3 regions of the Oceanobacillus sp. FSL K6-3682 genome follow, and region 3 is predicted to be linked to each of the others. Evidence: riboswitches for the same ligand, from Rfam matches in the RefSeq annotation. Region 3 holds a riboswitch; each other region holds the start of a gene.
The links. A riboswitch is a leader RNA that binds a small molecule or an ion and turns the genes downstream of it on or off. The one in region 3 is predicted to bind preQ1.

Region 1 (10,767 bases), 1.6 Mb from region 3:
TTGAAAATACGTACCAGTGGGGTAATAAAGGTTTTATTTACTATGTTCAAAAAGATGGGAATATAATTGATTATAATTTAAATAAGGGAAGATACGCACCGACGTTTGTACAGATTGTTCTGGAAGACAACCGTGCAAGCTTTCAGAACAGTACAGAATGGATTGCAAATGTGCTCCTGCACTTAAAGGAAAACTATCGTGTAGAGGAGGTTAATCTGGTTGGCCATTCTATGGGCGGCATTCTGGCAGTGAAATATACGATGGAGTATCCGCTGAATGGTTATCCAACAGTAAATAAGCTTGTTGCAATTGGCAGTCCGTTTGATGGTATTTATAATGAAGGTTATTTTGAATTACATCAGGATGAAGCTGCAGACGATTTAAAACCCGATTCCCGCGCTTTAAATGTACTGCGGGAGAATATGTTTCCGGCAGATGTTAATGTGTACAGCATAGCCAGTACAGGAGATACTGTTGCAGTGCCGGAAAGTGTAAAGACTTTAAGGAATATAATACCGGAACAAAATTATAAAGAGACAATCATTGATGATCCGCAGCTGACACACAGTGCTATGCATGAAAGCCCGCAAATTGATAAATTGATTTATAGCTTTTTGTGGCAAGATTAATTGGATTCAACTACAATAGTATAGGATTCATCAAAAATAGATTACTCCAGCCTTATTGAAAGTTAAAGCTGGAGAGACTGGGATGTCTGCTTTTAAACAGTGGCAGAAAAAAGAATAACAATGCCAAATGTATATATATCATTTGGCAAATTAAAGGAATGATAGCATGAATAAATACCATCATCTCTACGATCAATTAATTCAACATACAAATAAAGATAATGTATTAATCAATGAGCCGATAAGAGAACATACGTATACAAAATTAGGCGGGGCTGCAGATTTTTATATCACGCCATCGTCTTATGAAGAAGTACAGGCAATTATCCGCTTTGCCAACCAGGAAAATGTACCATTTACAATGCTTGGAAATGGTTCTAATTTAATCGTGAAGGATGGCGGAATCCGGGGAATTGTTATGAACCTTCAACAGCTGGCGTCCATTTGGCGAGAAGGGGATAAGGTCATCTCTCAAAGTGGTGCAAGAATTATTGATGCTTCCCGTTTTGCTTTGAAGGAAGAACTTACGGGGCTGGAGTTTGCATGCGGGATTCCGGGTTCTGTCGGGGGAGCTCTGTATATGAATGCAGGCGCATACGGCGGAGAAATTAAAGATGCGCTGGAAAGCACAGTAGTTGTAACGAAAGATGGAGAGCTGCTGTCATTAACTGCGGATCAGCTGGATCTCAGCTATCGCACAAGTAATATCCCGGACAACGGCTATATTGTTTTAGAAGCAACCTTTGCTCTAAAATCCGGAAGCAAGGAAGAAATTAAAGAAGTAATGGATGATCTTACATATAAGAGAGAATCCAAGCAGCCATTGGAATATCCATCTTGCGGCAGTGTATTTAAGAGGCCGCCCGGTTTTTTTGCCGGCAAGCTGATTCAAGACAGTAATCTTCAAGGACAGCAAATTGGTGGAGCGGAAGTTTCTACAAAACATGCTGGTTTTATTGTCAATAAAAATAATGCAACAGCGTCAGAATATATTTCATTAATTCAATTTGTCCAGGCGACAGTGAAAGAGAAATTTGATGTACAGTTAGAACGTGAAGTGCGCATTATTGGCGAGGATATGGAGAAATAAAATTGTAGAGCAGGCTCCGGGCATGAAAGGTAAGATACGGAACTTTGTAATATAAAAGAAAGATTGACATTCAGAGTCTACATTCTTATAATATGAAGTGTTAATTTTAACCAATAGGCAGAGGTTCTTAGCGTTAACCCTCTATAAAAAACTAAGGACAACTTGTAATTATCAAGCTGTGTTCCTTGGGAGCATGGCTTTTTTGTTTATCTTAAAATATCAAAAGGAGGTGAGCAGCATGGCAGGAAGAAGTGAAAAGGATCTGCAAGGAATTGAATTGCTGGGAAATAAAGAAACGAAATATGCGTTTGATTATACACCAGAGATTTTAGAGGTGTTTGATAATCAGCATCCGAACCGGGATTATTTTGTGAAATTAAACTGTCCGGAATTTACAACACTTTGTCCAATGACAAATCAGCCTGATTTTGGAACAATTTATATCAGCTATATTCCAGATATTAAAATGGTAGAGAGTAAATCTTTAAAATTATATTTATTCAGTTTCCGAAACCATGGTGATTTCCATGAGGACTGTGTCAATATCATTATGAATGATTTAATTGAACTGATGGATCCCCGTTATATTGAAGTGAGAGGAAAATTTACGCCACGCGGAGGAATCTCCATTGATCCATATTGTAATTATGGAAAAACGGGAACGAAATTTGAAAAGATGGCAGAAGACCGGTTAATGCAGCATGATATGTATCCGGAAACTGTAGATAATCGATAGAGGGAAACGTTAGGTCCTTGAACCTTTGGAGAGAAGGGAACAGGATAATGTATATTTACTTAAATGCTGTCTTTGTTGGGCTGTTATTGTTGTCCAATGTTTTGTCGGTCAAATTATTTCAAATGGGAAGCTTTGTGTTGCCGGCTGCAGCGATTGTTTATGTGATTACGTATTTAATGATGGATGTTATTGGCGAGGTTTATGGAAAAAAGGCTGCGAGAAAAACGATTCAAGCCGGATTTTTCACACAGATTATTGCTATGATATTTATTTATATTGCGATTCAGCTTCCACCGGCAGCGGATTTTCAATCACAGGCTGCTTTTGAAGAAATTTTTAATGGGAGTTTCCGCGTGATTTTAGCCAGTCTGGTTTCTTATTTTGTCAGCCAGAACTTAGGTGTTACAATTTTTCATGGATTAAAGCATCGTCATGGCAGGAAAAAGCTATGGCTGCGTAATAGTTTATCAACGATGACCAGCCAGCTCATTGATACGATATTATTTATTACAATTGCTTTTTGGGGGATTGTCCCGACAACAGTTTTACTTGGAATGATTGTATCACAATATATATGGAAGTTTATTGTTGCAGTGATGGACACACCATTTGCGTATCTGCTGGTCCGCTTAGCTAGAAAGCATGAGGAGAAAAACCAGGCGGAGTTATTGGAGGCTTCTTAAACAGGAGAATCTGATAGATTAATTCTTGTATTGATTATAAATACATTGAAAAGACCAGCCAGAGCAAAAAATATCTGGCTGGTCTTTTATAAGCAATGTTCAGCAGTATAATTCTCTTCATTTATCCTCTAAAACGCTGCAGGAACGATTGTACGCGAGGATTCTCGGAATGCTCAATAACTTCACTTGCAGTTCCCTGCTCCGCGATAACCCCTTCATCTAAGAAGAGTACTTTATCTGCTATATCCAGGGCAAAGTCCATTTCATGTGTGACAAGAATCATTGCCATATCATCGTTTTCTGCAATATCACGAATGACATTTAAAACTTCCCCCACAAGCTCAGGGTCAAGTGCTGAGGTAACCTCATCAAACAGCATAATTTTTGGGCGCATAACAAGCGCACGGGCCATAGCTACACGCTGCTTCTGTCCTCCTGAGAGCTGGCTGGGATAGTTATCCAGCTTATCTCCAAGTCCTACACGTTCAAGCATTTCTATGGAACGTTTTTTCACATCACTTTTTTCTTCATTTTTCACATGAACAGGCGCTGTCATACAATTTTCTAAAATAGTCATATGTGGAAACAGATTGAAATGCTGAAATACCATTCCAATATCTCCGCGAATAGAGCGTAAATGATTTTCATTTGCGTGAATCCATTTCCCGTTCTTCTCCATTTTCCACAGATTACGGCCATCCACGATAATATCGCCCGCTGTTGGCTGCTCCAATGTCATCAGCAGACGGATAATGGTTGTTTTTCCAGAACCGCTTGGGCCAATGACAGCTACTTTTTCAGCCGGGTATATATCTAAATCAATTCCTTTCAGCACTTCTACATCGCCGAAGGATTTATGAACATCTTTATAGGTAACGATTGGTTCAGCCATTATTGCATTGCTCCTTTGTCTTTCATGATTTGATTTTTATCGAATCTTTTGTTGAAACGATTCTCTAACTTCTTAATCAGCACTGCAGAAGGGTAGCTTAGTACTAAGAAAATGATTCCTACAATGGTTAACGGTTCAAGGTAGGACCAGTTTTCCGCACCATATGATCTGGCAAGCAGCATAATACCTGCTACCCCGATGGTAGATGCCAGAGGAACCTCTTTAAACATAATAATAAAGTAATTTCCAAGCATTGGAATGGTCGGCGGGATTGCTTGCGGAAGAATAATCCTTCGCCATTTATCCCATGTAGAAATATTCAGTGCAGTAGAAGCCTCCCATTGTCCCTTATCCACATTTTCAATTCCAGAGCGATAAATTTCACCAATATACGTACTAAAGTGTATACCAAGTCCCAACACGGCACAAGCGAATGGGTGAAGTGATATTCCAATATAAGGTATCACCGGTAAGGCGTAATAGATAAAAAATAATTGAACAAGTGGAGGCGTAGAGCGTATAAATTCCATGGTCCAAGTGACAATGAAATGAATAAAACGATTTGGGACGCGGCGTAAGAATGTCCACAAAAAACCAAAAATTAAGGCAAAAAGGTAGCTGGCAAACGTCAGTCCAATCGTAATCCCAAGCCCTTGTAATACCACTGGTAACGCATCGAAAAATGTATCCCAGCTCCAATAATTCAGGTTCATCAGCTAGCTACCCCCTTTTTAGCAATTTTTTCAGCCTTCCTGGTAAGGAAAATTAACGGAAGGGCTAATATGAAATAGAATATAAGTGCAGTTAGATAAATCAATGGTGATAAAGATAAGCTGGTGCTTCGCATTACATCTCCATAATATAAAATATCCGTTAATCCAATTAAAGAGACAAGAGAGGTCCCTTTTAAAATTTGAATGGTATAGTTACCGAATTCAGGAAGCATCATACGTACTGCCTGTGGGAAAATAATAAGGCGCATCCTTTGAAAAGAAGACATATTTAACGCAGTTGCAGCTTCATACTGTCCTTGAGATACAGATAAAATGGAGCTGCGGACGACTTCTGAAAGATATGCGCCATAGTTTAGGCCAATTGCAATGACACCAATCCACCAATTTGAACCCAGATTAATCCCAAATAGCATCGGAACTGCATAATACAGCCAGAATAGCTGAACAATCAACGATGTCCCCCGAAATACCTCTACATAAAATCCAGTCAATTTTCGTAATATAAAATTATTGGAAAGTCGGCATAGTCCTGCTATAAATGACATAGCATATGCAAACAGTGCAGAAGCAAATAAAATAGATACAGTTATTTGAATACCACGCCATAATTGCGGGGCAACCTCTAATATTGCACTAATGGTAAATACCTCCTTAATAATTATTGTGTGTGCATTTTTACTGGGATTTTATTACTCGCCAAAACAAAGATAGGGCGCTCCTTAGTGAAGGAACCGCCCTATGGAGTCTGAAAATATCTGTTTCATCTACTTTCAAGATTAATATTCACCCTGACATACTTGCTCCGTTGTTACAGAGCCGGCTTCAACAAAATTGCTTTCTGGATGAAATCCGTTTTGTTCCAATAATTCAGCAACAGTACCGTCTTCTTTTAACTCTTCTAATTTTTCGTTATATGCATCACGAAGCTCTTCATTTTCCAGGCTGAATGCAGCTGCACCATAGCTTGGTACACCGTCTATTTCTGGCTGTTCAAAACTTTCAACAATTTCTAAATCCTCTGTGTCAGCAGATTCAAAAGCCATTCGAACGGTCATTTCCGTACCAGTTGTTGCATCAGCACGTCCTGCTTGTATAGCAGAGAAGGTTGCAGGAATATCAGATGCAGTGATGATTTGGTCATCGGCAACTCCTTCTGATTTTAAAAATTCAATTTCTGTAGCTCCTTCCATAACAACTACTGTTATATCCGGATTATCTGCAATATCTTTGTAGCTTTCAATAGATAATGGATTACCTGCTTCCACAACAAGCCCTTCGCCATATACCATTTCCGGCTCACCGAAAAGTGCATTTTCACAGCGGTCCGGTTGGATAGCCATACCAGCAGTAACAACATCAAACTGTCCTGCCTGTACTCCTGGAATCAGCTCACTGAAGTCAGATAATTTACCTTCTACATTATCAACACCAAGCTCAGCAAAAACTGCTGTGGCAATATCGACGGCCGCTCCTTTTAATTCACCATCTTCTTCATAAGCATAAGGTGATTCATTTGCAAAACCGACTTCGACCGTACCAGAATCCTGAATGCTTTCTAAACTATTATCTGAACCGCCGCAAGCAGCCAGCAGCAATAGAAATAAAGCAAGACCAATAAGTATTATTTTGTTTCTCAACTAAATGCTCCCCCTTAAAAAATAATAGATAATAAAAAATGTTGATTAACATTGTCGCTATTCTCTAAAAAAAGAATATTACATGAAATCAACATGAGTTAACAAATATGTTACAGAGAAAGAAAAATATTCTCAAACTGTATATTTCAGCAAAAATATGCTTTATATGCTGTTTAATGGAATGATTGGGAAATAACTTAAAAATACCAATATATCCGGTAGTATAGTTGCTTATTCTCTATATAACTCAGGAACAACATTTTTGAGGAAGGATAGAAATTTATTGAAAAGGTATGTATAGTTTAATAGGATAGAAGATAAGAAGGGATAATGGAGGTATATCATGGGTTCTTATATCGCAGTAATTGCTGTTTCAGTCATTGTGGTTGCAATGGTTATTATTTTATCTTTAGTTACTTTATCAAAAGGATACGGCTATAAGCATAAAATAGATCCGCTTCCTGATGAAGAGGAGGAAAAGGATAACGACAGGGATAATGAGAATTAGAAAGAAGAAAAGAAATAAATTTGTTTAGGAGAAAATCATGAAGAAAATCGGATTATTTATAGTATTAGGATGTGCTGCTGGTGTGTTATTTGCTTTCTGCACGCATCTTCCTGCCAATCAGGTAATTTATGTAGCAATGGATGGAGACGATCAAAATGAAGGCACACTGGAAAACCCATTTCGAACAATTGCTAAAGCAAGTTCTGAAGCAGAGGCAGGAACAACAGTATTTATTCGTGAAGGAACGTACGAGGAGCCGCTGATTGTTCAGCACACCGGTACGAAGCAGAAGCCAATCACTTTTCAGTCGTATGAAGAGGAAGAAGTTACCCTTGATGGCGGCAATATGGATTCTGCAGATGGAGACCGAGCGCTTGTTGTTCTGGAGGATAAGAATTATATAAACATAGAAGGATTAACGATAGAAAATGTAACGACGGATTTGATGGATGAAACAGTAATGGGTATTTTTATTACTGGCTCCAGCAGTCATATTACAGTGGAGGACAATACTGTTAAAGGAATAAAAACCTTGCATGAGGAAGGGAACGGTCATGGAATTGCCGTATATGGAACAGGTTCCATGAAGGATATAAATATCGTACATAACCTTGTTGAGGATTTAAAGCTGGGTGCCAGTGAATCGATTGTATTAAATGGCGATATTGATGGATTTACAGTAGAAGAAAATATGGTACGGTTCAGTGATAATATCGGAATTGATCTGATAGGATACGAAGGAATTGCCGATAATCCTGACGCTGATTATGCCCGGAATGGTAAGGTGCAAAATAATACGGTGCACCATATATCCTCCTTTGCTAATCCGGCGTATGGCGAGGAGTATAATGCAGCGGCTATTTATGTAGATGGAGGGAAAGATATTCTTATTGATAAGAATGAGTTGTATGAGAATGATATTGGAATTGAAGCTACATCAGAACATGCCGGGAAATATGCTGAGGATATTCAAATAACAGATAACCTGGTTTCACATAATTATTATACCGGAATATCTATCGGCGGATATGATGAAGAAAGAGGCGGTACCCGTGATACGTTGATTTCGGGAAATACTCTCTTTCGAAATGACACAAAAGAGTTAGATGGCGGACAGCTTCTGCTGCAGTATAATGTGTATGATAATGAGATAAAAGAAAATAAATTTACTGCCAGTGCATCACGCATTTTTATTGCCAATTTCTTTCAAGAAAATAAGAACAACCTTCTGACTGAGAATATCTATTATAAAGAACATGAACAAGAGGGAATCTGGATTTGGAAGGATGAGTGGTATACTTCTTTTTCTGTGTTTATTGAGGCTTCCGGAAGTGATGAAACTTCGCAATATATTTATGAGGATGAAGAAGAATAGAGTAAGGAAATTTCAAAAAGAATTACTGTTTTTAATGGATGTAATTGAGATTCAGTAAAGGACGTTGTTATGTTAAAAAATATTTTTTCAAAAAGTAAGCTATTGGCAGCATGTATTACTTCTTTCAATATGGGATTTGTATTTACTATGATAACTGAATCTGCAAGCAAGGAATTTAATACAGCATTCTTTACAGTTGCTTCGGAAGTTTTATTATTTTCTTTTTGGTTTTCTCTCTGGTATATAGCTCCAATTGTTTTTCTTGCAGGGATTCCAGCTTCTGCCGGAATTGATAAAATAACATCCGGGATTATGAATACAGAAGCTGGGAATACTTTGAGAGCCGTCCTGCATGTTTTAGCGGGAATAGTAATTGCTTTATTGGCATATTTCGTATTAGGTGGAGGTTTCCCTGATTTTAATAACAGAGAAATGATAATTAATTTTATATTCTTGTCTGTTTATCCGAGTGTCTTTTTTTGGCTGATAGACACATTGGCAAATAAAAAGAATACGAAAGCATAAAGGATAAACGTTGTTGGATGGAATGTTAATCTATTACGTTCAAGAAATGAAAAGCGAGATCATCAAATGATGGTCTTTTTTCTTTGTAATTAATTTTAGAGTACTTATGGTTGGCGGATATTGAACAAGTATAATAATTAAAACTAGGGTTCTAAACGATTTTTTAAGAAATATTACAATTCGGGTATCATTTTCTTATAATCTAAAAGAGAAGTTTTAGCTCGGCTAAAAAGGGAAAAAGCTTTATAAGAAAGGGGAGGTTTCCAATAATGGTACGAAATAAATATTTTGTAACAGTTGATACGGAAGAAATTAGCGAGGTTTCGCTGCCTGACAACGGTATTGAGTATGAGATATATGCAACACCAGAAGAGGTAAAAGAAATCGAAGTTCTGTTTGCGAGAAAAGAAAAAAATGCAAAAGATGCAGTTAAATTCGTGGGGAAACCATTTGATGAACGGCCAGTCGATGAAAAACGGGATAACTATGAGGAGGATTTGATTACTGTTTATCATAAACTATACGAACTCGGAACGGATGAAACAAAGAAAGAAATAAAAGAACTTAAATTGTTTTAATAGCTGCTGGATACTTTGGTAAATAAAAAGAAATTCAGACAATAAAAGCCTCTGCCTGAATTTCTTTTTATGAAAAATATTTGCGTGGAGTATATGTTAATTACCATCCTATTCTTCTTCAACGGAGGGACGATATCCCTGTTGCAGTTCAGAAATGCTCAATCCGAATGTCATCTGCAAATGCGGATAATCTGTAAAGCCATTGAAATCTCCGCCCCATTCAAACTCTAAATCTTTTGCGATTTCTGCAACTTCAAACCAGTCCGGCTCTCCATTGTTATTCCCGTCATAATGAATATCCCAGATAATTTCTCCGTCGTTGTTCCGAATCGCATAATCCACAGCCAAACCATAATTATGATAGCTTTCACCTGCTCTGGCGTGGGTAACAATATCTTCTTCGTTTTCTCTGCCTCTTGCATACAGCGTTTCCTGTTCTTCCTCTGTACGCAGGCCATCTGTAATAACAACCTCTATATCAATATCATCAGCACGATCAATCAACGTATCGACAGCTTCCTGGACAGCGGGATGAAGTTCTGATATCGTTTCTTCTCCATCCACTCTTTCATAAGAAGAATTTGTCTGCTGGTAAAGCCAGAACAGCAAACCTATAAAAAGAATAATAGCAATCCAGGAAAGCGTAAAATGCTTTAAAGCTTTCATTCGTTATTTCTGACTCCTTTAAAAAATTTCTCTCTATTAGTAATCATAACATGAACAAGTTCCTGATGATGCATTGAACAACTAGATAAATATGGTTGTTTTACAAATTGATTTCTTAAGCATTCTGGACATATAATAAGAGAAACTTAACAGAAATGGAGGGAAATCAATGTATTACTTCATTAGCTGTTTAATAGGCTATATTTTTGGCTGTATTCATGGATCGCAAATTATCGGGAAAATAAAGAAGCGGGATATTAAGAGTGAAGGTGTCAAAAATGCCGGAGCATCTAATACAACAATTCTGTTAGGCTGGAAATATGGTATTGTGGTTGCGCTGATTGATATTTTTAAGGCTACACTTGCCATTTTACTCGTCTTATTTATTTTAGGAGAAGCAGGAATCCCGGCTGGAGAGGCTTCCTTATATATTTATTTGACTGCTTTATTTGTTATTATTGGGCATAATTATCCTATAACGATGAACTTCAGCGGCGGGAAAGGTACCGCGTCCCTGGTTGGTGCATTAATTGCCATTGACTGGCGGGTTGCTTTAATTGGAATTGCTATTTTATTGTTCTTTACTTTTGCAACAGACTATCTTGTTATCGGCGTCCTGTTTATGTATGTATCTTTTCTTATTACAACCTACTATTTCTTTGGAAATGGGCCTGCGCTGGTGGTTATATTTTTAACACTGCTTTGTATATACAA
Region 2 (10,767 bases), 1.7 Mb from region 3:
TCAAACCAACTAAAGCTTCACTCATTCCCCATGACAAAGCAATTTCCGTAGCATTAGACACAACAAATTGCCCCCCAAGAATAATTGCTGCCAATCCGAGCAGAGTAATAAAGGTACTCTTTCCCCACTTTACATTTGAATCTTTAATGGCTTTGGTTTCTTTTCTGCTTTTCAAACCGACCTCAATAATGTAATACATAAAAATCGCTAGAAACAGAAAGAAAATGATTCCATCACTTCTGCTGAGGATATTTTCTGTCGATCCCTGAAGCAGTACATCACTCCCTAGTGCAAACAAAGCTACTGCCGCCAATAATGCAAAAGGAATCTGTTTGACAATCATTTCATTTTGAACCTGAAGCGGGTAAATAGCTGCTGCCAATCCAACAACCAGTGTAATATTAAAGATATTGCTTCCAACTACGTTTCCTACTGCTACATCGGCTGTTCCCTGGACAGCCGCAATAATACTCACCGTTGCTTCTGGCGCACTTGTCCCTAAGGCTACAATCGTTAATCCAATTAAAATCGGCGGAACACGCAAAAGCTGTGCAATATTGGAGGAACCATCCACAAACCAGTCTGCTCCTTTCACTAACAATGAAAATCCGATAATTAATAAGACATATTCCATGAGTCTACTCCCCATCTCTCCCTGCATTTGTGTTTTTTATTCTACCGTAATTGTATTTTCCTATCCACTATTTTCATGTAGATATTTCTTACTTTGCTGAACCCAATATAAAAATTTGATTTCCTGCAGGGTCCTTTACCATTCCTTCATCAACTGAATAGCCTAAAGCTTTCAGTCTTTCCATTGCTTTGTCTGCCTCTTCTTTAACAGGATATACTATTGTAAAAAACTTCAATCCGACTTCATTTTGATCTGGTACCGGCGCCCCTTCTCCATTCCACGTATTTATTGCAATATGATGATGATAACCGCTATCAGATAAAAAGGAAGCTCCAGGATAAACGGTTACTTCTTGAAAGCCTAATCCTTCTACATAGAACTCCTTTGCTTTTGACAAATCATTCACATGTAAATGAATATGTCCAATAAGGGTTTCTTCAGGCATGCCATTCCACTCCTCTGTTGCTAGTTCGAGAAGTCCATCTGCATCAAGCGGTTCTGTGCTCATTTGTACAGATTCTTCTGACCAGCTCCAGCTTTCAGATAATCGGTCTCTCGCTACTTCAATCCCATTTCCATCCGGATCTGAGAAATAGAGTGCTTCACTGACTAAGTGATCAGAAGCACCTAATTGCAGCGTATATCTTCTCCCCTCCTGCAAAAGATATTTTAAAAATACTGCCAGGTCTTTTCGTTCCGGCAAAAGAATAGCAAAATGATAGAGCCCTGTTGTTCTTCTTTGTTTTGACACAACTCCTTCAGGCTGCTCCAGAGTAATTAAAGCCTTCTTGCTGTCTGCCGAAAGTACTGCTTTATTATCTGTTTTCCGCATTATTCTAAAGCCCAAAAAATCTTGATAAAATTGAATAGAACGTTGTAAATCTGTTACCTGTATAGTTATATCTGATACGTATATTGTCTGTTCGTCAAAAAATTTCTTTTCCATTTATAATAGTCACCTTTCCGGTTTTATATTTCACTAAAAATAATAAACTTACTTTATGTAACTAATTATAAATGAGTGAAGTCCAGCGGTCAAAAATGTTTTCTCGTTCAGATTATTTAACTTCTGTTTAAATTAATAACTCAACTTTCGCACCTGAGAATAAGCGTCTATACCTTCCTATTCCATTATGAACATGTTCTTCATTATCCTGCTTGCATGTTGTTAAATCATCCTTCTATTGAAATGAAAATTGGATGAAATTGCTGCAATAGCAATTCATATTGTGGAGATTTGACCAATGACGAGAAAAACAATAAACACGACTACTATTTACACTATAAATAGTATAAAACGATTGTTTTCCAATTCAAATACTGATATGATAAGCGTTGCATGACGTGGTTCGTAACCATCCCACGCTAAAAAACTAGGAGGAAAACAAAATATGAATATAAAAACACTTGTGGTTAACGGGATTATCGCAGCGCTATATGTTGCTCTATCCTTGCTGGTCTCTCCCGTTGCATTCGGAGCGATTCAATTTCGAATATCAGAGATGTTTAACCATTTAATTATCTTTGATAAACGTTACTTTTTCGGAATTACAATTGGTGTATTTGCATCTAATTTATTTTCAATGGCAGGCGGGCTCGATCTCTTATTCGGGACAGCACATACTGCTATATCGTTAGGAATTATTATTTTCTTAAAGAAATATATTAAAAATACACTCACACTGTTATTCCTGAATACATTGATTTTCAGCTTTAATATGTTTATTATCGCTTTTATGCTAAAGATTGCTTTAAACTTACCATTCCTGCTTACATGGCTTACAACAGGAGCCAGTGAATTAATTGTATTGCTGATTGGTATCCCGATTTTCTATACTTTATATAAACGGATACATTTTGATAAAATAATATAGAATCGAGAATAAGACGGTGGATCATCCATCGTCTTTTTAATAATTGAAATCCAGATAACCCTTTTTAACTATACTAATGAGTATAATCAGATCACCTCTTTATAAATATCATTTTTTGTAAATTATCATTTTGAAGGGAAGGATTAATATGATTATCAGAAATCAGGACGAGCATTTTATTTTTATAGCACAGCCAGACCATGCTCTTTTATCAGGAGAATTTTTAAAACATCTGGACTCCAGTTATTTGGAGCATGCTCCTTACAAAGATTCTGTTATTTATGCTGCTTATCAGCACGACTGTGGCTGGAAAGCATTTGACAAGCAGCCCTTTTGGAATGATCAGGCTAATCAGCCTTATTCATTTATTGATTTTCCAACCATTCCAAAAACCGTATTATACACGCAGGGTATTGAACAGGTTCAGGAGAAGGATAGCTACGCTGCTTTACTTTGCAGTGAACATTATAAACGTTTCCTGATAAAATCCTCTCTCCCTGAAGCGGAAGCATTTGTTCAACAGGAAGCAAAGCGTCAGGAATGGTTAATCAGTACCATGAAGGATTTTGATAAGCAAAGCTTTGAAGCTGACTATACACTGTTACAGTTTTCCGATAACTTGTCCCTGTTTGTTTGCATGAACGAGGCCGGAGCAGAGGATAAAGACCTGCATCCTTTTTTCAAAGAAGGGTTATCCTTATCAAACAGTGCTTCTAAATTACCATCTGACTATTCCATTGGCTGGACAGGCAGAGATGCCATTGCTATAGATCCTTTTCCGTTTTCATCAGATTTCTCTGTCACTTTAACATACAAGTGTGTTCAAAAAGCAGCAATTCAACAGCAAGGATTAATTGCTGCTTATGAGCATGCTCCAATTTTAGCAGAAACAATTTGGATAAATGCCCGTAATTAATCACTTTTTTACGGAAATAAGGCCGGGAGTGCTCCTGACCTTATTTCCTGCCAAATCAAAAAGGACCAGACACATCTGGCCCCTTAAAGTCAAGCCTAAGTGTAAGTTCACTCTCCCCAAACATAAGGTGTTTCCTGATACACATAATAATTCAACCAATTGGAAAATAGTAAGCTGCAATGACTCTTCCAGCGATGCTTTGGAAGTTTGTCCGGATCATTATTTGGATAATAGTTTTCTGGTAATGCTGTGTCAACACCGCGGGCATGATCTCTTTCATATTCTTCTTTTAACGTTGTCGCCGTGTATTCTAAATGACCTGTTGCCATAATATGCTTCCCATCCTTAGATGCAAGTAAAAACACCCCTGCATCATCGGACACAGCTAATAGTTGCAAGTCAGGATGATTATCAATTTCTTCCAAAGATACTGTGGTATAGCGCGAATGCGGTGCTAAGAATATTTCATCAAATCCTCTTACCAGACGTTCTTTCGGTGCTAATACCTCATGTTCAAAAACTCCAAAACATTTTTGCGGGAGGGCATGCTTATCAATGCCATAATGATGATATAAAGCTGCCTGCGCTCCCCAGCAAATATGAAGTGTAGATGTAACATGATCATTCGTCCACTCCATAATTTCTTGCAGTTCCTCCCAATAATCAACATCTGTAAAGGAAAGATGCTCTACCGGGGACCCTGTAATAATCATACCGTCAAATGTTTTATCCCGAACCTCTTCAAAGGTCTTATAAAATGTATCCAGGTGGTTCTGACTTGTTGTTTTTGATTCATGTGAAGCCATTCGCAAAAAAGAAATACGCACTTGTAATGGGGTATTCCCAAGGTATCTTAACAATTGCGTTTCAGTCTTTTGTTTTTCAGGCATCAAATTGAGGATAAGAATACTCAGCGGACGAATTTCCTGTGAATCCGCGCGCTGTTCATCCATCACAAAGATATTTTCCTCTTCTAAAATCTCTTTTGCTGGCAGCTCTCTTGGAATTTTAATCGGCATTGTCTGACCTCCATCCACTTTTCTGCTTTATTAATTTCAAACGATCTTTTTTGAAAGATATGCTTTTCTCCCAAATTATTAGTCTATTTCTTATTGTAAAGGCTTGCTGAAAAAGTTCAACCCTTCTTTTCAGCAAAATAAGCAAATATTTATTCTAATCTTGGATGAAGAATCTGCACCTGACGCATACTTTTTAAAATTAATAGCAGCTGCTCGGCCATGTAATTCGTACTATAGCTAAAATTATTTTCCGCCCATTCAAATATCATACCAATAATTGCATTCACAAAGAAGCTAGCCTGCAAAGCCTGATTCGGCTGATTTGCTTCCTTTTTTATTTTCGTTAAATCATGAATGGTTAAGTTCTTTAATACCTTGAAAATCTTTGTCTGAAAATAAGTCAGTTTATCTGTCCGCAGCATTAATGCATAAAAGCCTTGAAATTTTTCCACATGTTCAAAAATTTTAACCGTGGAAGCGGTAAGTTTATCCAGATTGAATATACGCTTCTCTTTATAAGGCATACGATAGGATTGAATTAAATCTTCTATAATATCCTCTGTTAACTCTAATAAGATATCTGTTTGTGATTTATAATGCTTATAAAAAGTTCCTCTATTCAAATCTGCACGTTCCACGATATCTGTTACCGTAATTTTATTAAACTCCTTTTCCTCTATTAATTGAATAAGCGCATTTCGCATCGCTTTTTTTGACTTGCTAATTCGTCGATCTTCAGAATTTAACATGGATAGATTACCCCCAAATTTAGTAATTAGACAAATACATATGGAAGTGTTGATAAACATACATTTTAATCATTTTTTGTATATTGTTAACAAGATATCCCTATTATAAGATGGATAGGAAACAGATACAATTTTTTGCAGGAGGGGTAAAAATGAAATTAAAAGACAAAGTAGCCATTGTAACCGGAGCAGCTTCCGGTATGGGGAAAGCGATTGCAGAATTATATGGCAGGGAAGGCTGTAAAGTGATTGCTGCAGATTTGAACCTGCAAGGGGCAGAAGAAACCGTTCAATCCATTACAAATAATAGAGGTACAGCCAAAGCAATTAAAGTAAACATCGCTGAACTGGAAGACATCGAAAATATGATTGATGCAGCAGTCTCTGAATTCGGAACGCTTGATATCTTAGTGAACAACGCTGGTATTATGGATGGTATGGAAGCAGCCGGCGATATTGATGATAAAAAATGGGATCTAATTTTTGATGTAAATACGAAAGGAGTTATGCGTGCCATTCGCAAAGCAATTCCTATTTTCCTTGAAAAAGGGAAAGGCAACATTATTAACACCGCTTCTACAGGAGGATTAAATGGGGCTCATGCTGGTGCTGCATATGTCGCATCAAAGCATGCTGTTGTAGGCTTAACGAAAAATACAGGCTTTATGTATGCGAAGGAAGGTATTCGCTGCAATGCAATTGCTCCAGGCGGTGTAGCAACAAATATTACTTCCTCTGTATCCGATTTTAATCAATTTGGAGCGAGCCGGACACAGTTAGCGCAGGCCATGATGCCTAGAGTCGGACAACCAGAAGAAATTGCACAGGTAGCGTTATTCTTAGCTTCAGATGAATCCAGCTTTGTCAATGGAACTGTTATTACTGCAGATGCCGGCTGGACAGCAGCTTTTTAGTTTGTACTTTTACGGATTCAGATATCCTTTCTGCATCCGTTTTTATTTTGATCAGAAACACAGCCTTCTTACAAATAGTACCCCTCTGCTTCCGTTAAACTGCTCTCATCTCCCCATTGATAATTCCCTGCTCATTTTCATTTCTTAAGACGGAATGATTCTGACGGAAATTGATAAAAAATCCTTTTTTGATACGGTTAATTTCATCTGGATTGGCAATGCTAATAAGAAGAAATTTATGAAGGAAATGAGGCTCAACACATGTCTGAAAAAGAAAAATCCACCAGTCAAACAAATATTGAAAATGATAATACTTTAACCACCCGTCAAGGTCATCCCGTAACTAACAACCAAAATATCCGTACCGTCAGCAACCGTGGCCCTGCTACATTGGAGAATTATGATTTTATTGAAAAAATAAGTCATTTTGATCGTGAGAAAATCCCAGAACGTATTGTGCATGCACGCGGTGCCGGAGCACATGGCTATTTTGAAACCTATGGAACAGTTGGTAATGACCCTGTTTCCAAGTACACAAGAGCAAAGGTTTTCCAGGATAAAGGGAAGCAGACACCTGTATTTGTCCGTTTCTCAACAGTAGTTCATGGAAACCATTCTCCGGAGACAGTACGTGACCCGCGCGGTTTTGCTGTTAAATTTTACACAGAGGATGGCAACTGGGATCTGGTCGGCAATAACATCAAAATTTTCTTTATCCGTGATGCAATGAAGTTTCCTGATATGATTCATGCTTTCCGTCCGGATCCAGTAACAAATATTCAAGATTCCGAGCGCTTCTTTGATTTTTGCTCCAGCTCTCCCGAGTCCTTTCATATGGTAACCTTTATCTACTCACCATGGGGGATTCCTGCAAACTATCGGATGATGCAGGGGTCAGGCGTAAACACCTATAAATGGGTCAATCAGGATGGAGAAGCTGTTCTCGTGAAATACCATTGGGAACCAAAGCAGGGGATTAAAAATTTAACCACCAAAGAAGCTGCTGAAATCCAGGGTGAGAATTTTAATCATGCTACCCAGGATCTATATGATGCGATTGAAAAAGGCGATTATCCAGAATGGGAGCTGCTGGTACAAATTATGTCAGACGACGATCATCCAGAGCTTGATTTCGACCCGTTAGATGACACAAAATTATGGCCGGAGGATAAATTCCCATGGCTTCCGGTAGGAAAAATGGTACTTAATAAAAATCCGGAAAATTATTTCACTGAAGTTGAACAGGCATCATTCGGAACCGGTGTATTAGTTGACGGGCTGGACTTTTCCGATGACAAAATGCTTCAGGGGCGTACTTTTTCTTACTCCGATACACAGCGCTACCGTGTTGGAGCTAACTATTTGCAGGTTCCGATTAATGCAGCCAAAAAACGGGTTGCTACCAATCAGGAAGGTGGACAGTTACGTCAGCAAAACGACAAAGCTCCCGGTCAAAATCCACATGTTAATTACGAGCCGTCCGTGCTTGGCGGACTGGAGGAAGCGAAACAAACTGGCAAGGAATATACACCTTTTGTAGAGGGCAACCTTGTACGTGAATCCATTGACCGCAATGATAATACAAAGCAGGCAGGAGAAACCTTCCGTCAATTTGATGATTGGGAAAAAGATGAATTATTGTCTAATATGATTGGAGATTTATCAACCTGCGACAAGCGGATTCAGGATAAAATGATTGCACTTGCAGAAGAAGCTGACGAAGAGTATGGACGTCGTCTGAGAGAAGGTTTAAAGCAAGCGAAAAAACATGGCACCAGTCAGAATCCATTAGGTGCATCAGATGCGGAACAGGCTCCAAAGCACGCTGAAGAGCTTGGACATGACGCAGATCCTTATTAATATAAAAAATGGTACCTCAAGGTTAAGCTTTGAGGCACCATTTTAATTATTTATCTTCCTGTAAAAACGGATGAACGATTTTCTTATATGCTTCATACTTCATTTTCCATGATTCCTTTGGAAAACCCACTGGTCTTCCTGTCAGAGCTGCCTCAAACATATCTAAACAGATATGCCAGCCGGCTAAATCCTTAGGAACATGGTCATTGAGCACTGGAATATATTCTTTTAATACTAAAACACATGCATCCCCGGCCTGCTCCAGTTCAAACCGGACAGAGCCTTCTCCCCATTCAAATTGCCAATAGGTTTGCGGCTGAAAATCTAAAATAGCAATCTCAAAGGAATTTCCTGTTCCATCATTCATATTAAATTTCATTTTCCTACTTTTTCTCAGGTCTACCACTTCTAAATTGGGCATCCATTGCTGCAGTTTATCATTTTTTATTAATGTGCCCCATACTTCGTCAACAGAGCTATTAAAATTACGTGCAAAAGTTGCTATATAGCCATTTTCTGTTTTTTCTACCGCTGCCAGCATATATTGTTTTCCTCCAATAATAAGAATTGTTTGATTCCATTTATCTTTATCATATATTAATAATATATACTTTTCTAAGCCGATAACGACATTCTAAGTCTGCTTTATCAAGAGTTACCAATTATAAATGATTCCGCTGGATAGTAATTTATTATTTTGCAGAGCTGTTTTGCCATATAACCAGGAGATTGCTCAAAATCCTTTTTAATCCAATCCAGAATAATACCTAGAATTCCATAGGCATAGAATGAGGTATACATATTGTTATCCAATCCATCATGGTATGGGGTAATTAAGTTAATTTCATTCTCAAAAAATTGGGTAATGGATTGCAGAAAAACTTCATAAAATCCCGGTATGGCTTCGAATTCTCTCCAAAGTGCATAAAAATGCTTATTTTCGATAATATAATTAAAAATAACAACTTCTGAAGGAGCTAAGTCGTTTAAATGGATATAATTATTCTTCTTATAAGGAACTTTAAAGGCTTGAATCAGTCCGTTTGTCTGATCCGTAATAATTTCCTTGACTAAATCCGCCTTTTGATTATAGTGCCGGTAAAAAGTAGCGGGATTATAATCAGCGTGCTCCACAATATCCGTAACCGTTATTTGCCCATAGTCTTTTTTATGCATTAATTCAAGAAGCGCATATTTTAATAATTTTTTTGTTCTCCTCACCCGTCTATCCAATATTATATTCTTGGTAACCACTCAAATCACCCCAAACTTCTTTTCATTTTTAAACAGATTGCATTCATCTGTTGTTTATGTACACAGACCTTAATCTATTACTGATTGAAAGCGTTTTATTTAAAATTTATACTAAAATTAATTCACATATATAGTTTAACATAATTCAAAAAATCAAAGGGGTCATCCTATTGGAAAAACAATGGAATGAACAATACGACGTGGTAGTCGTAGGTTCAGGTGCCGGAGGATTAACAGCTGCTTTAACAGCACGCTTACAGGGTTTATCAGTAATTGTCATTGAAAAGACTGCTCTATTTGGCGGTTCCACATCAAAATCAGGTGGAACCATCTGGATTCCCAATAACCTTTATTTAGAAGAAGCCGGGGTTAAAGATACGTATGAGCATGCAAAAACTTACCTGGACACCACCGTGGGAGATCGTGTTCCAGATGCTTTAAAAAAGGCTTACCTGAGAAAGGGACCTGAAATGGTAAAGTATTTACACGAGAACACGGAACATTTCAGATGGGAATACACTCCCAGATATTCCGATTATTACCCTGAATCACCAGGAGGTCTGGCTTCGGGGAGAGCCGTTGAAGCCCAGCTGTTTGACCTCAGAAAATTAGGAGATGATATCAAGCATTTACGTACTTCAGGTTTGCCGACCAAAGGAATGGTATTAAAATCAAGTGAATTCCACAAAGTGAACATGATTATGAGGACATGGATCGGGAAAACAAAAGCAGTGAAAGTAGGTATGCGGCTGATCCGCACGCTCATTTCTGGATATAAACCCACTACTTTAGGTGAGGCTGCTGTTGCCCGTCTATACACTTCACTAAAGGAGGCTGGCGGAGAGGTTTGGCTCCAGACACCATTTAAAGATTTAATTTATGAAAATAATCAAGTGACGGGTGTTATTGCCGAAAGAGATGGAATGGAAATCAATATTCAGGCCCGTCATGGGGTCATTTTTGCTTCCGGCGGCTTTTCCCATAATCAGGAGCTGCGGGAAAAATATTTACCGAAGCCCACTAATACAGAGTGGACATTATCAGCGGAAAAGCAGACAGGTGATGTAATTGCTGCCGGTGTAAAATTAGGCGGGCAATTGGATTTAATGGACAAAGTGTGGGGAACTCCTACCTCAGCACCACCTGGAGCTCCCGCATTTATGCCTGTCGCTGAGCGGGCTACACCCGGCTTAATTATCGTAAATAGTAATGGTGAACGCTATATCAACGAATCTGTTCCATACCATGAATTTGTAGATCAAATGTATGAAAATAATAATGAACAGAGCTCCACGATACCGTCATGGATGATATTTGATAAACGCGTAAAGAGCCGTTATCTTGTATTTGGAATTATGCCATTACAACAGCTTCCAAAAGAATGGTTTGAAACTGATTATGCTAAAAAAGCAGATACCATTGAAGAATTGGCCAGGAAAATCAATGTACCTCCAGAAAAACTGGCTGCCACTATTTCCAGGTTTAATACATTTGCAGCTAAAGGAAGTGATGAGGATTTTCAGCGCGGAGAAAGTGCTTATGATAGA
Region 3 (10,767 bases):
AAACTTCCTCTGTTGATTTTGGAAACACGACGACATCAGGCAGGCTTGTCTGATGATAGGTTTCATCTTTACTATGTAGTTCTTTCACTGTGTCATTTGAGGATATTTGATCACTTGATAATTTTGTGCTTAATGCTTGTATAACTTGTTCCATATTTTTGCTCCTTTCCTTCGTTAGAATGGAAAATTATTTTGAATATAAAGTAAATATACACTTTAATATATTATATTCATTATAATTGCTTTTCAAATTAATTCAATAATTGTAAAAGAATTTTAAGTTTTGACAAGATAATTTCTCGTAGAGGGGGAGTGAATAATTTAAAACAACAAAATACCACTTGCTTATTTTACTAAGCAGGTGGTATTTTTCGTATCTGTCTAATAATTAATAAAACTAATTATATATTAACTAAAAGGGTCCTATCATTTTACTTATCTTAATTCTTTACCGGATTTAACATTCTTTCGATTTTACCCATAATTAAATCTGCTGCAATTGCCATCAAGGCTGTAGGGACAGCACCAGCTAAAATAATAGCTGTTCCATCCGTTGCATTTGTACCTCGTACAATGATGGAGCCGAGACCTCCTGCGCCAACAAACGTTCCGATTGCTACAACACCGATGCCGACAACAAGTGCTGTACGGATTCCTGCCATCATAACGCTGACTGCTAGAGGTAATTCTACTTTGAACAACAGTTGGAATCGTGTCATTCCAGAAGCATAAGCAGCTTCCTTCACTGTTTGGTCGACCCCGGTTATTCCAACATAGGTATTTTGAATGATGGGCAATAGGGAATAGAAAAAAACGGTTGTAATGACGGTTGTTGTTCCAAGTCCCATCGCAACCATGGTAATAGCCATAAATCCTAATACAGGAATGGTTTGAATGATGCTTCCAAGTGTCAGCACCCATCCGCTCAGCTTACCATATCTGGCAATCAAAACACCAATTGGGATGGAAACAATGGAAGCGAAAAGAACACCGTAGGCAGCCATTAAAAAGTGACGGTAAAATTCTGTCCAAATGTAAAAACCATTTTGAGATACGTATGTTGTAAATTGTTCCCAGATGCTCATTATTTGCCCTCCTTATCTTCGAAGTAGTTGTTTTCTTCCAGGAAGTCGCGGGCAATGGCTGCCGGGCTGACTAATTCCACGTCACCTTGGTAGTTCATTTCCTGCATATTTTCTGTTGTTACTGTGTCGCTCAGCTTGTCCATTACTTCTTTAATCTCTGGATTTTTCTCCAGGATTTCATTTCTTGCTACAGGAGAAGCATCATAAGGAGGGAAGAAGTCATCGTCCAGTACTTTTAAATCGTAAGCGGCAATTCTTCCGTCTGAGGAATAGCCAAGTACCGCATCCATATTCCCAGATGCCGCAGCTTCATACACTAGACCAATTGCCATTGGATAAACATTACCAAAAGCAAAGTGTGTCTCTGTAAAAGCTTCATAGCCGTCACCTGAACGATTTACCCATGCGTTATCCACTCCAAAATTCATATCATCAGCGAAGGGCTTTAGATCATCTACGTGTGTAATTCCATTTTCATCTGCAAATTCCTGTGTAACGGAAATGGTATAACTGTTTTCAAAACCGTAGGAGTCGCCCCATGTCTGGTTAAATTTTTCGTCAAATTCCCGCTGTACAATTTCCATTGCTTCCTCAGGGTCTGTAATATCTTCATAATTTAAGACACCTGCAATATCTGTGCCGGTATATCTGGTAGCGGTAATATCTACTTCATCCTGCATCATTGCTTGGTGCAGGACCATAGTTGATCCTAAATTTGTTACTAACTCCGTATCTAAATCAGTATAGTGCTCGATCATCTGAGATAGAATATTGCCCCATATTTCGGATTCTACCGTATCTAAGGTTGCAATTCGAACGGTACTTTCTGAAGGACCGCTGAGACCAGGCAGTGCGCATCCTGAAAGGAGAAGTGCCGAAAGAAGGGGAACCAGCAATAATTTCTTCATATATTATCCTTCCTTTTTATACAGTTTTTCTCGCAGTGTAACTGGCTGTAAGACTCCCACTCCTAACATAGAGAAAACTCGAAATTTCTAGGTGGGAGATCAAACAGCCAGTAACGGCCCGATTGGTTCGGGGCTACAGGATGTAGGTCACAAAGGCGTTGCGACACGATGTCGCGAACTTAGCCTTTGTTCCTTACGTCAGTGGGAAATGCTAAGAAAAACCTCACTGAATAAAGTTTCACTTTATCAAGGCTTTAGGCGTTAATCCTTTTTCAAGGAGTGATAATAACCCATTAGCAATTAAAGCTAAAATCGTTGCCGGAACCGTACCGAGAACAATAAGTTCAGGTTTATACAGATTCAGACCATCGAAAATGAGATCACCTAAACCGCCGCCGCCGATAAATGCTGCCAGTGTGGCCCAGCCAATCAGGTAAACTGTTGCAAATCGTATGCCGGACATAATGACAGGTAAAGCCAGCGGCAGTTCAACTTTTCGAATAATCTCAAAGGTACTCATTCCCATGCCTTTTCCTGCTTCTTTTAAACTTGTATTTACTTCCATAACACCGGTGTACGTATTTCTAAGTATGGGGAGTACAGAATAAATAAACAAAGCAATAATCGCAGGTACAACGCCTACGCCCAGAAAAGGCATTAAAAAAGCTAAAATAGCTAAACTCGGGACGGTTTGCAAAATTCCTACGAAAGATATAAACCGGTCTGCTGCTTTACTTGGTATCCGTGTCAGTAAAATCCCCAGCGGAACAGCAACCAGTACGCCTAAAACAATAGCGGCGATAGAGATGTATAAATGCTCTCCCGTTTTATCTAACAAATCCCATCCATATGATGAGAGTGTATCCATCATTGTCTGCATGCTCTGCTGCCTCCTTTATTATTCAATTGCACTGCCTTCTGCTGTTTCATCACCCCAGATGGTGTTGTATACCATATCTGCAAGTGTTGCTCTTGTTACAATTCCCGCCAGCTTATTATTATCTGTCACAACTGGTACGTAACTGCTGCCACGGCGAAGCATACGATACATCGTATCCCGGAGCAGGCTGTTTTTATCAACAGCATATTTTGCAGTATCCATTACTTCATAGACCTGGTTTTTCTTTTTATAATTTGAATCGATCATTTCGATATCGACGTAGCCTTTTAAAATTCCTGACTCATCAACTACAAGCAGAGAGTCCACACGCTTTGCATGCATTTTCTGAATCGCTTCTTTCAGACTGCTTTCTTCTTCTATCGTAATTGGATTCGGATTCATAATCTGTTCGACCCGTGTTACCTCCGGGCGACTTTCTAATAACCGGTCTTTTCCAATAAAGTCTTCTACAAATTCGTTAGCTGGATGACGCAGAATATCATCTGGGGTACCGGCTTGAACGATTTCCCCCTTATTCATAATAACGATCTTATCAGCGAGTTTTATTGCTTCATCCATATCATGCGTTACAAAAACGATTGTTTTATCCATTTCCCTTTGAAGCTTTTTAAACTCTTCCTGTAAACTGTCACGGGTAATTGGGTCTAGTGCCCCAAAAGGTTCGTCCATTAAAATTAATGGGGGATTCACAGCCAAAGCTCTCAGCACACCAATTCGCTGCTGCTGTCCACCGCTTAGTTCATGAGGATAACGATTTAAATATTCCTCTGGAAGGTCAACTAAAGAAATAAGTTCTTTTGCCCGTTTCTGTTGTTTTTCCTTATTCCATTTTAAAAGGGATCCTACAAGAGATATATTTTCTCCTACAGTCATATGGGGCATTAATCCGATTTGCTGAATAACATATCCAATGGATCGTCGCAGCTGGACAGCATTCTGCTTGAGAACATTTACTCCGTCCACAAGAATTTCTCCGCTGGAAGGCTCAATTAACCTATTAATCATTTTCATTGTTGTTGTTTTTCCACAGCCGCTTGGTCCAATAAAAACGACAAACTCTCCACGTTCTATTTTTAGGTTCAGTTTATGAACAGAAGGATAGTCGTTCCCTTCGAACTGTTTTGTTACTTCTTTAAACTCTAGCATCCAAAGCACCTCCATTGCTTATTCCGTTAAAAAACTAACTTTCAGACTTACTCAGTATAATAAACAGTCAGGTAAAAATGAAAATCCGAAAATAGCGATTTAAACCGTAAAATCTGTGCAATTTAAACTTTACAAAGTATACAGAAGGGTTTATCTTAGAATTTCTTTATTTTACGACTGTTTTCTACAGTATCTGCTTTTTTCATTTTTGTTTGATTCATGTTAAAGTGGCACATATACAGGAAAAAGGGGGCTTGACGATGGCATCATTTTCAAACGATCAATTGCTTCAAGAAATTAAATCCTGCGAGGATCTTCTCACAGATCGAATTGCGGATAATATGGAAACTTTCGGCGTATCTTCAACAGTCGGCCGTTTGCTTGGCATTATTTATATGAACCGAGAGGCGATGACATTAGATTCATTGGCTGATGAAACAGGTATGAGTAAAACAAGAATGAGCCAAGTCATGAGACAGATGATTTCACTTAATATCGCTGAGAAAGAATACGTTAAAGGCAGCCGTAAGGATCATTACAATGTGGAACGGGACTATGCCCAGACGTTTATTTCCTTATTTACAAGTAACTGGTCAGAGGTTGTAAAACGTAATACTAGTTTAGAACGCCGTCTCAGAGAACAAATTCGTCATTTAGAAACTTTCTTGACGGAGGATTCTTCTGAAGATGTAAAGGTTCGAATGGAGAGATTACAGCAGGAATTGGATGAATGGAATGCTTATTATAATTGGATTGATAATCTTGTTGCATTTTTTGAAAGTGGCGAGATTTTTAACCATGTACCCATCGTCTCCTCAGAACAAGAAGGAGGAAGCGCAAAATGAAAAATAAACGAATCATCACTGCGGCACTGACTGGTGCAGGAGATACAACAAAAAAAAGCAGACATGTCCCGGTTACACCAAAAGAAATTGCGGAATCTGCTATTGAATCAGCAAAAGCAGGTGCTGCAATTGCACATATTCATGTTCGTGACCCAAAGACTGGTAAGCTCAGTCACGATGTAGAGCTTTTTAAAGAGACTGTAGAACGAATTCGTGAATCCGATACAGATGTGATTATTAATATTACTGCTGGCGGGGGCGGAGATTTTGTTCCTGACCTTCAAAATCCGACACAAGGAGGGCCAGGGACAGATATCCAGACCCCGAAGGAGCGGCATGAGCCTGTCGGTAAATTGCTTCCGGAGCTCACAACATTGGATTGCGGCAGCCTGAACTTTGGTAACCAGGTTTATTTAGGACCGGAAGACTGGCTTCGCGAGCATGCCGAGCTGATTAAAGAGAGTGGTGTAAAAGCCGAATTGGAAGTATTTGATACAGGTCATATCCGCCTTGCCAACCAACTAATTTCTGAAGGGCTGGTGGAAGGAACACCAATGTATCAGTTTTGTCTTGGGATTCCATGGGGCGCTGATGCTGATTCAGAAACAATCGAATATATGAAAAGACGTATTGTCGGGGGATCCCACTGGTCGGCGTTCGGTATTGGCCGCATGCAGCTGCCGATTGTTGCACAGGCTGCTTTGCTTGGCGGGAATGTCCGTGTTGGATTAGAAGACAATCTATATTTAGAAAAAGGTGTACTTGGTACAAATGAACAGCTGGTAGATCAAGCTGTCAATATTTTAAACAGTGTGAAACTTGAGCCGATGACAGCGGCAGAAGCGAGAGAGCATTTGAATCTGAAAACATTTAATTCTTAAGAGGTGAACTATGGCACAAAAAACAATGGCAGTTTTAGGAACTGGAGTTATCGGCAATGGCTGGATTGCCCGCTTTTTAGCAAGCGGTCATAAAGTCAATGCTTTTGATCCGGCTCCTGGCGCGAAAGAAAAAACAGAAAAAATGATAGATGAAATTTGGACAACATTAGAAGAATTTGGAATAAGTGATGAAGCAGCGAAGGAAAATCTCAGCTTTTATGACACCTTAGAAGAAGCTGTAAAAGAAGCTGATTTGATACAAGAAAACGTCCCAGAACAGGAAGCGTTGAAGAAAAAGGTATTGGTACAAGTCGATGCCGCAGCTAAACCAACAGCGATTATTGCATCCAGTACCTCCGGTTATATGCCTTCAGTACTGCAGGAGGACTGTGCTCACCATCCAGAACGCGTTATTGTTGCACATCCATTTAATCCAGTTTACTTAATACCGCTGGTAGAAATAGCTGGAGGCAAACAAACAGAAAGAAGTTACATGGAAAAAGCAGAAAAAATGTATGAAAGCATGAATATGAAGCCGCTTGTGATGAAAGGCGAAATTGATGGTCATATTGGTGACCGGCTTATGGAAGCAATTTGGCGTGAAGGTCTTCATATTGTCAACGATGGCGTTGCCACAACTGAAGAAGTGGATAAGGCGATTGTGTATGGACCTGGTCTGCGCTGGGCTTTGATGGGACCATTTTTGACACTTCATTTAGCTGGTGGTAAAGACGGTATGAAGCACATGCTTGAACAGTTTGGTCCTGCTTTGAAGCTTCCGTGGACTCGCTTGGTAGCCCCAGAATTGACCGAAGAATTAAGTGAAAAAGTTATTTCAGGAACTGCAGAGCAAAGCGGAGATGTACCAATTGAAGATCTGGAGCATCGTCGTGACCGCTTCTTGATTAAACTGATGGGGCTTTTAGAGGAAGAAGGTTTCTGGCCGGCAGAAAGGCTGCTTTCCTATGATAGAAAGTAAGCAAATATGGAAGGGCCGTGTATTGCCCGAATGGGTAGATTATAATGGCCATTTAAATGATGCATATTATGCTTTGATTTTCAGCCGCAGCCTGGATGCCTTGATGGATGAAATTGGACTCGATGAAGAAGGAAGAAAAGCAAACGCTTATACTATATTTACCCTGGAAGCGCATATTAAATATTTAAAAGAAGCACATGAAAATGAAGAACTGCATACAAATGTTACTGTTTTGAACAAGGATGAAAAGCGTATGCATCTTTGGTTTGAAATGAAAAATGAAGAAAATACGACTGTGGCAACCAGTGAACAGATGGTAATGGGAATGGACCAGATATCAGGGCGCCCTGCGCCGTTTCCAGATACAGTTGATGTGCGGATTAATCAATTTCCTAGATTGCCAAAAGAGAATTGGCCTACTGGAGCGAATACACTTATGGGTATTCGTGAGAAAAAATAACATATACTTTTGATTGAAACAAAAATATTTGTATTGTCATAGGTAATATATACTCCCTTTATTGTGAACAGAGAAATAATTAAAATTCTCTCAGATGATAAAGGGAGCATTTGCTATGCCCGAAAGAACAGATATCATTCGCTGTAAGACTGTATTAGCTGTTGAAAAATAATTCAACATTTGTAAAAATGGTAACATCATCAGGAAAAATATGTTATACTGCCATTTGTAATCAACATTAATAAAATCTACGAAACGAAGTAGAAGAGGTTCTAGCTAACACCCTCTATAAAAAACTAAGGATAACCATACCGAGCCTTAGGTATGGTTTTTTATATTTTCTGGGTGTATAGGATTCTCTTTTTCAGATTGGAAAGGGGATTTTTTTATGGGAAAAAATAATAAGCGCGCAGTAGTTGTATTTAGCGGTGGCCAGGATAGCACTACCTGCTTATTTTGGGCATTAGAAAAGTTTGAGCATGTGGAATTAGTGACCTTTGATTACAATCAACGTCATAGCCTGGAGATTGAAGTCGCCAGGGAAATTGCTGAAGAGCAAGGGTTGAGACATCATATCCTGGATATGTCATTACTGAATCAATTAGCTCCTAATGCTCTGACAAGGGCGGATATAGAAGTGGAAAATGCCGAAGAGGAAGGAAAATTACCAAATACATTTGTCCCGGGAAGAAATTTACTGTTTCTTTCATTTGCAGCAATTTTAGCTAAGCAAATCAATGCAAAGCATATTATTACCGGTGTATGTGAGACAGATTTTAGCGGATATCCGGATTGCCGTGATATCTTTACTAAGTCTTTAAATGTCACATTAAATTTGTCAATGGACGAAGATTTTGTTATTCACACTCCATTAATGTGGCTGGACAAAGCAGAAACATGGAAAATGGCGGACGGGCTGCAAGTCTTCGATTATATCAGAGAGAGAACACTAACCTGCTATAACGGAATAAGAGGGGCCGGGTGCGGAGAGTGTCCGGCATGCCAATTGCGCCAGCGAGGGTTAGATCAATATCTGGCAAGAAGGCAGGAGGTGAATCAATAATGTTCGGGTTTCGTATTGTTGAAGAACTGCAAAAACTGGATGAAGATATTCAAAGAGAGCATTTAGCCTACCATCAAAAACGAGTAATGGTAAGTAAAGAATTTACATTCGATGCGGCACACCATCTTCATTGTTATGAGGGAAAGTGTAAAAATCTTCACGGGCATACCTATAAAGTTATATTCGGTATCAGCGGTTTTGTTGATGAAATCGGCTTAGTTATTGATTTCTCCGATATAAAAAAGATTTGGAAGGACAAGATTGAAGTATTTTTAGATCATCGTTATTTAAATGAAACATTACCAAAAATGAATACAACTGCAGAAAATATGGTCGTCTGGATTTTTGAACAAATGGAAGAAGCAATCCGTGACCTGCCTAACGATTGTAAAGTAGAACTTGTCCGGCTGTTTGAAACGCCGACGAGTTATGCTGAGGCCAGACGGGAGTGGATTTATCATGCGTAAAATACCTGTTTTAGAGATATTCGGACCTACGATTCAAGGGGAAGGAATGGTAGTGGGACGTAAGACGATGTTTGTAAGGACAGCTGGATGTGATTATCGATGTGCATGGTGCGATTCCTCATTTACATGGGATGGAAGCGCCAAAGAAGATATTGTTCAGATGACGAGTGAAGAGATTTGGCAGCGGCTGAAAGAAATAGGCGGCAATCAATTTGACCATGTGACGATTTCAGGCGGGAATCCAGCTTTGTTATCTGCTATTGATAACCTGATCGATTTGCTACAGAAAAATAATATCGAGGTCGCCCTGGAAACACAGGGGAGTAGTTATCAGGATTGGTTTATGAAAATTGATGATCTGACCATTTCTCCAAAACCGCCAAGCTCTAATATGAAAACAAACTGGGAGAAGCTTGATGATATCATCCATCAACTTAAAGCAAATGAACGATTAAAACATACCAGCTTAAAGGTTGTAATTTTTGATAAAGAAGATCTTCATTATGCTGAAAAAGTACATCAGCGCTATCCGGAGCTTGCTTTTTTCATGCAGGTAGGAAATGATGATTTAGAGGAAGCAGAGCCGCAGCAATTATCCCGGCATTTATTAAATAAGTATGAATGGCTAATTAATGAAGTAGTGGCATCTACAGTGTTGAATCGGGTTCGTGTTCTGCCGCAGGTGCATGCGTTAGTTTGGGGAAATAAACGTGGGGTGTAGTAAAAAAAGGGAATTTCACGGATAATAATATAATTTGTTATGGTAAAGCACCTTTATTGTTATGAGAAAAAGTATAAAAATCTTTACGGGCATATTTATAAAATCATGTTCATTATCATAAGTTAAATTTCTGTAGAGAATCTGTTATTTTTACTTTTAACAAAATAGAAAGTTGATCCAGGTCAATGGTAAGACTCTGATAATACTTGAGAAGTCAGTCTGACTTCTCAAGTATTCATTTTTAAAAACTCCTATAGGCAGAGAGAAATTAGAAACTTCTACATGAGTAACATAACTATTCCATTTCCAGTCCAAGTCCCTCTAAGTGTTTAATATAATTTTCCGTTTTTAAATCGTCTACCTAAGAAACGGCTGCATCAATTTCAATGATGTCTTGCATATTGGCTTCTGATAAAACTAAAGATGCTTCAGTAATAAAATAATCGTCCTCATGAATACTCCCGCCACTTCATTTCTATTGAAATTGGAAGTGGGGGTTTCTGGGGTGTCGAATTTCAAGATGACGATTAACCTCCAGTGGAGTGGACACATCGGTGTGCTGAAAACACCCAACCCCGCTATCCCATTGGTCTTTGCCTCCTAAGACTACTTTTATCTTACAACCAAAGTTACCGGGTTTCGTAAAGCCCCGATATTGGAAAAGCTGTGATGAGACGCATCTTTGAAAACTTTTCGCATAATATTTGCAGCGCCATTTACATCTGCATGGATGAAGTATTAAAACCTCCCACCTAAAATCCGATGAAATTTTTGAGGAAGGAGTCCGCTTGGCTGAAATGATAGAAATAAAGAAAGAAAAGCTGTTATTATGTAAAATGTGTTATTAAGGTTGCTTATACTATGAATTTTTATTCAATATGGAAGATGTAGTTGCTTATCCATCAAGCATGGTGCATTGTGATAAAATGATCTTAGCGGAGGATTGATTATATGAAACACTTTATATTTGGAAGTGCAGCAGCCGGCATTTTAAAGCACGCATTCCGTAAGAAAAATCATCAAATTATCAGCTTTCCAATTGATTTTTCAGTAGGGCCAATTACTAATATTCATCAGCCTTGTGGCATCAAGGATCATTTTGCCTGGAAAGCTTCTTGTTTTCAGGAGGTGCAGAACTTTCATGCAGATCAATCTGATTATCAAGAAGCGCTGAAGCAATTAGGAGAAATAAAAGATGGCGATAAACTGACCATTTGGACCTGTGAAAATACCTCGGAGCAAATTGGCCTTCGAATCAGCTGCTATTTATTAAATGGTAAAGATGTGGAGCTGAGGGTAGTAAATACCGCT

Region 1: another riboswitch for preQ1. It lies ahead of queF (preQ(1) synthase); the one in region 3 lies ahead of queC (7-cyano-7-deazaguanine synthase QueC).
Region 2: another riboswitch for preQ1. It lies ahead of MHH51_RS04365 (QueT transporter family protein); the one in region 3 lies ahead of queC (7-cyano-7-deazaguanine synthase QueC).

The regions. Positions count from the first base shown of each region.
Region 1 is NZ_CP150263.1:996,922-1,007,688, forward strand. Features, by position in the region: gene MHH51_RS05085 (alpha/beta fold hydrolase) at 1-629, shown strand, start outside; gene murB (UDP-N-acetylmuramate dehydrogenase) at 796-1,719, shown strand; PreQ1 riboswitch class I at 1,834-1,880, shown strand; gene queF (preQ(1) synthase) at 1,958-2,455, shown strand; gene MHH51_RS05100 (queuosine precursor transporter) at 2,503-3,138, shown strand; gene ehuA (ectoine/hydroxyectoine ABC transporter ATP-binding protein EhuA) at 3,260-4,030, opposite strand; gene ehuD (ectoine/hydroxyectoine ABC transporter permease subunit EhuD) at 4,030-4,743, opposite strand; gene MHH51_RS05115 (amino acid ABC transporter permease) at 4,743-5,402, opposite strand; gene ehuB (ectoine/hydroxyectoine ABC transporter substrate-binding protein EhuB) at 5,541-6,401, opposite strand; gene ytzI (YtzI protein) at 6,745-6,909, shown strand; gene MHH51_RS05130 (right-handed parallel beta-helix repeat-containing protein) at 6,947-8,284, shown strand; gene MHH51_RS05135 (hypothetical protein) at 8,354-8,809, shown strand; gene MHH51_RS05140 (hypothetical protein) at 9,079-9,387, shown strand; gene MHH51_RS05145 (M15 family metallopeptidase) at 9,496-10,053, opposite strand; gene MHH51_RS05150 (glycerol-3-phosphate acyltransferase) at 10,223-10,767, shown strand, end outside.
Region 2 is NZ_CP150263.1:847,188-857,954, reverse strand. Features, by position in the region: gene MHH51_RS04375 (calcium/sodium antiporter) at 1-634, opposite strand, end outside; gene MHH51_RS04370 (VOC family protein) at 723-1,580, opposite strand; PreQ1 riboswitch class I at 1,973-2,017, shown strand; gene MHH51_RS04365 (QueT transporter family protein) at 2,026-2,508, shown strand; gene MHH51_RS04360 (DUF3891 family protein) at 2,657-3,424, shown strand; gene metA (homoserine O-succinyltransferase) at 3,532-4,443, opposite strand; gene MHH51_RS04350 (TetR/AcrR family transcriptional regulator) at 4,593-5,192, opposite strand; gene MHH51_RS04345 (SDR family oxidoreductase) at 5,345-6,106, shown strand; gene MHH51_RS04340 (catalase) at 6,368-7,966, shown strand; gene MHH51_RS04335 (SRPBCC family protein) at 8,013-8,507, opposite strand; gene MHH51_RS04330 (TetR/AcrR family transcriptional regulator) at 8,615-9,220, opposite strand; gene MHH51_RS04325 (FAD-dependent oxidoreductase) at 9,391-10,767, shown strand, end outside.
Region 3 is NZ_CP150263.1:2,595,487-2,606,253, reverse strand. Features, by position in the region: gene MHH51_RS13010 (FAD-linked oxidase C-terminal domain-containing protein) at 1-154, opposite strand, end outside; gene MHH51_RS13005 (ABC transporter permease) at 441-1,085, opposite strand; gene MHH51_RS13000 (osmoprotectant ABC transporter substrate-binding protein) at 1,085-1,993, opposite strand; gene MHH51_RS12995 (ABC transporter permease) at 2,232-2,873, opposite strand; gene MHH51_RS12990 (betaine/proline/choline family ABC transporter ATP-binding protein) at 2,892-4,040, opposite strand; gene MHH51_RS12985 (GbsR/MarR family transcriptional regulator) at 4,301-4,885, shown strand; gene MHH51_RS12980 (3-keto-5-aminohexanoate cleavage protein) at 4,882-5,766, shown strand; gene MHH51_RS12975 (3-hydroxyacyl-CoA dehydrogenase NAD-binding domain-containing protein) at 5,777-6,745, shown strand; gene MHH51_RS12970 (thioesterase family protein) at 6,732-7,205, shown strand; PreQ1 riboswitch class I at 7,466-7,511, shown strand; gene queC (7-cyano-7-deazaguanine synthase QueC) at 7,594-8,268, shown strand; gene queD (6-carboxytetrahydropterin synthase QueD) at 8,268-8,735, shown strand; gene queE (7-carboxy-7-deazaguanine synthase QueE) at 8,728-9,456, shown strand; gene MHH51_RS12950 (DUF1835 domain-containing protein) at 10,408-10,767, shown strand, end outside.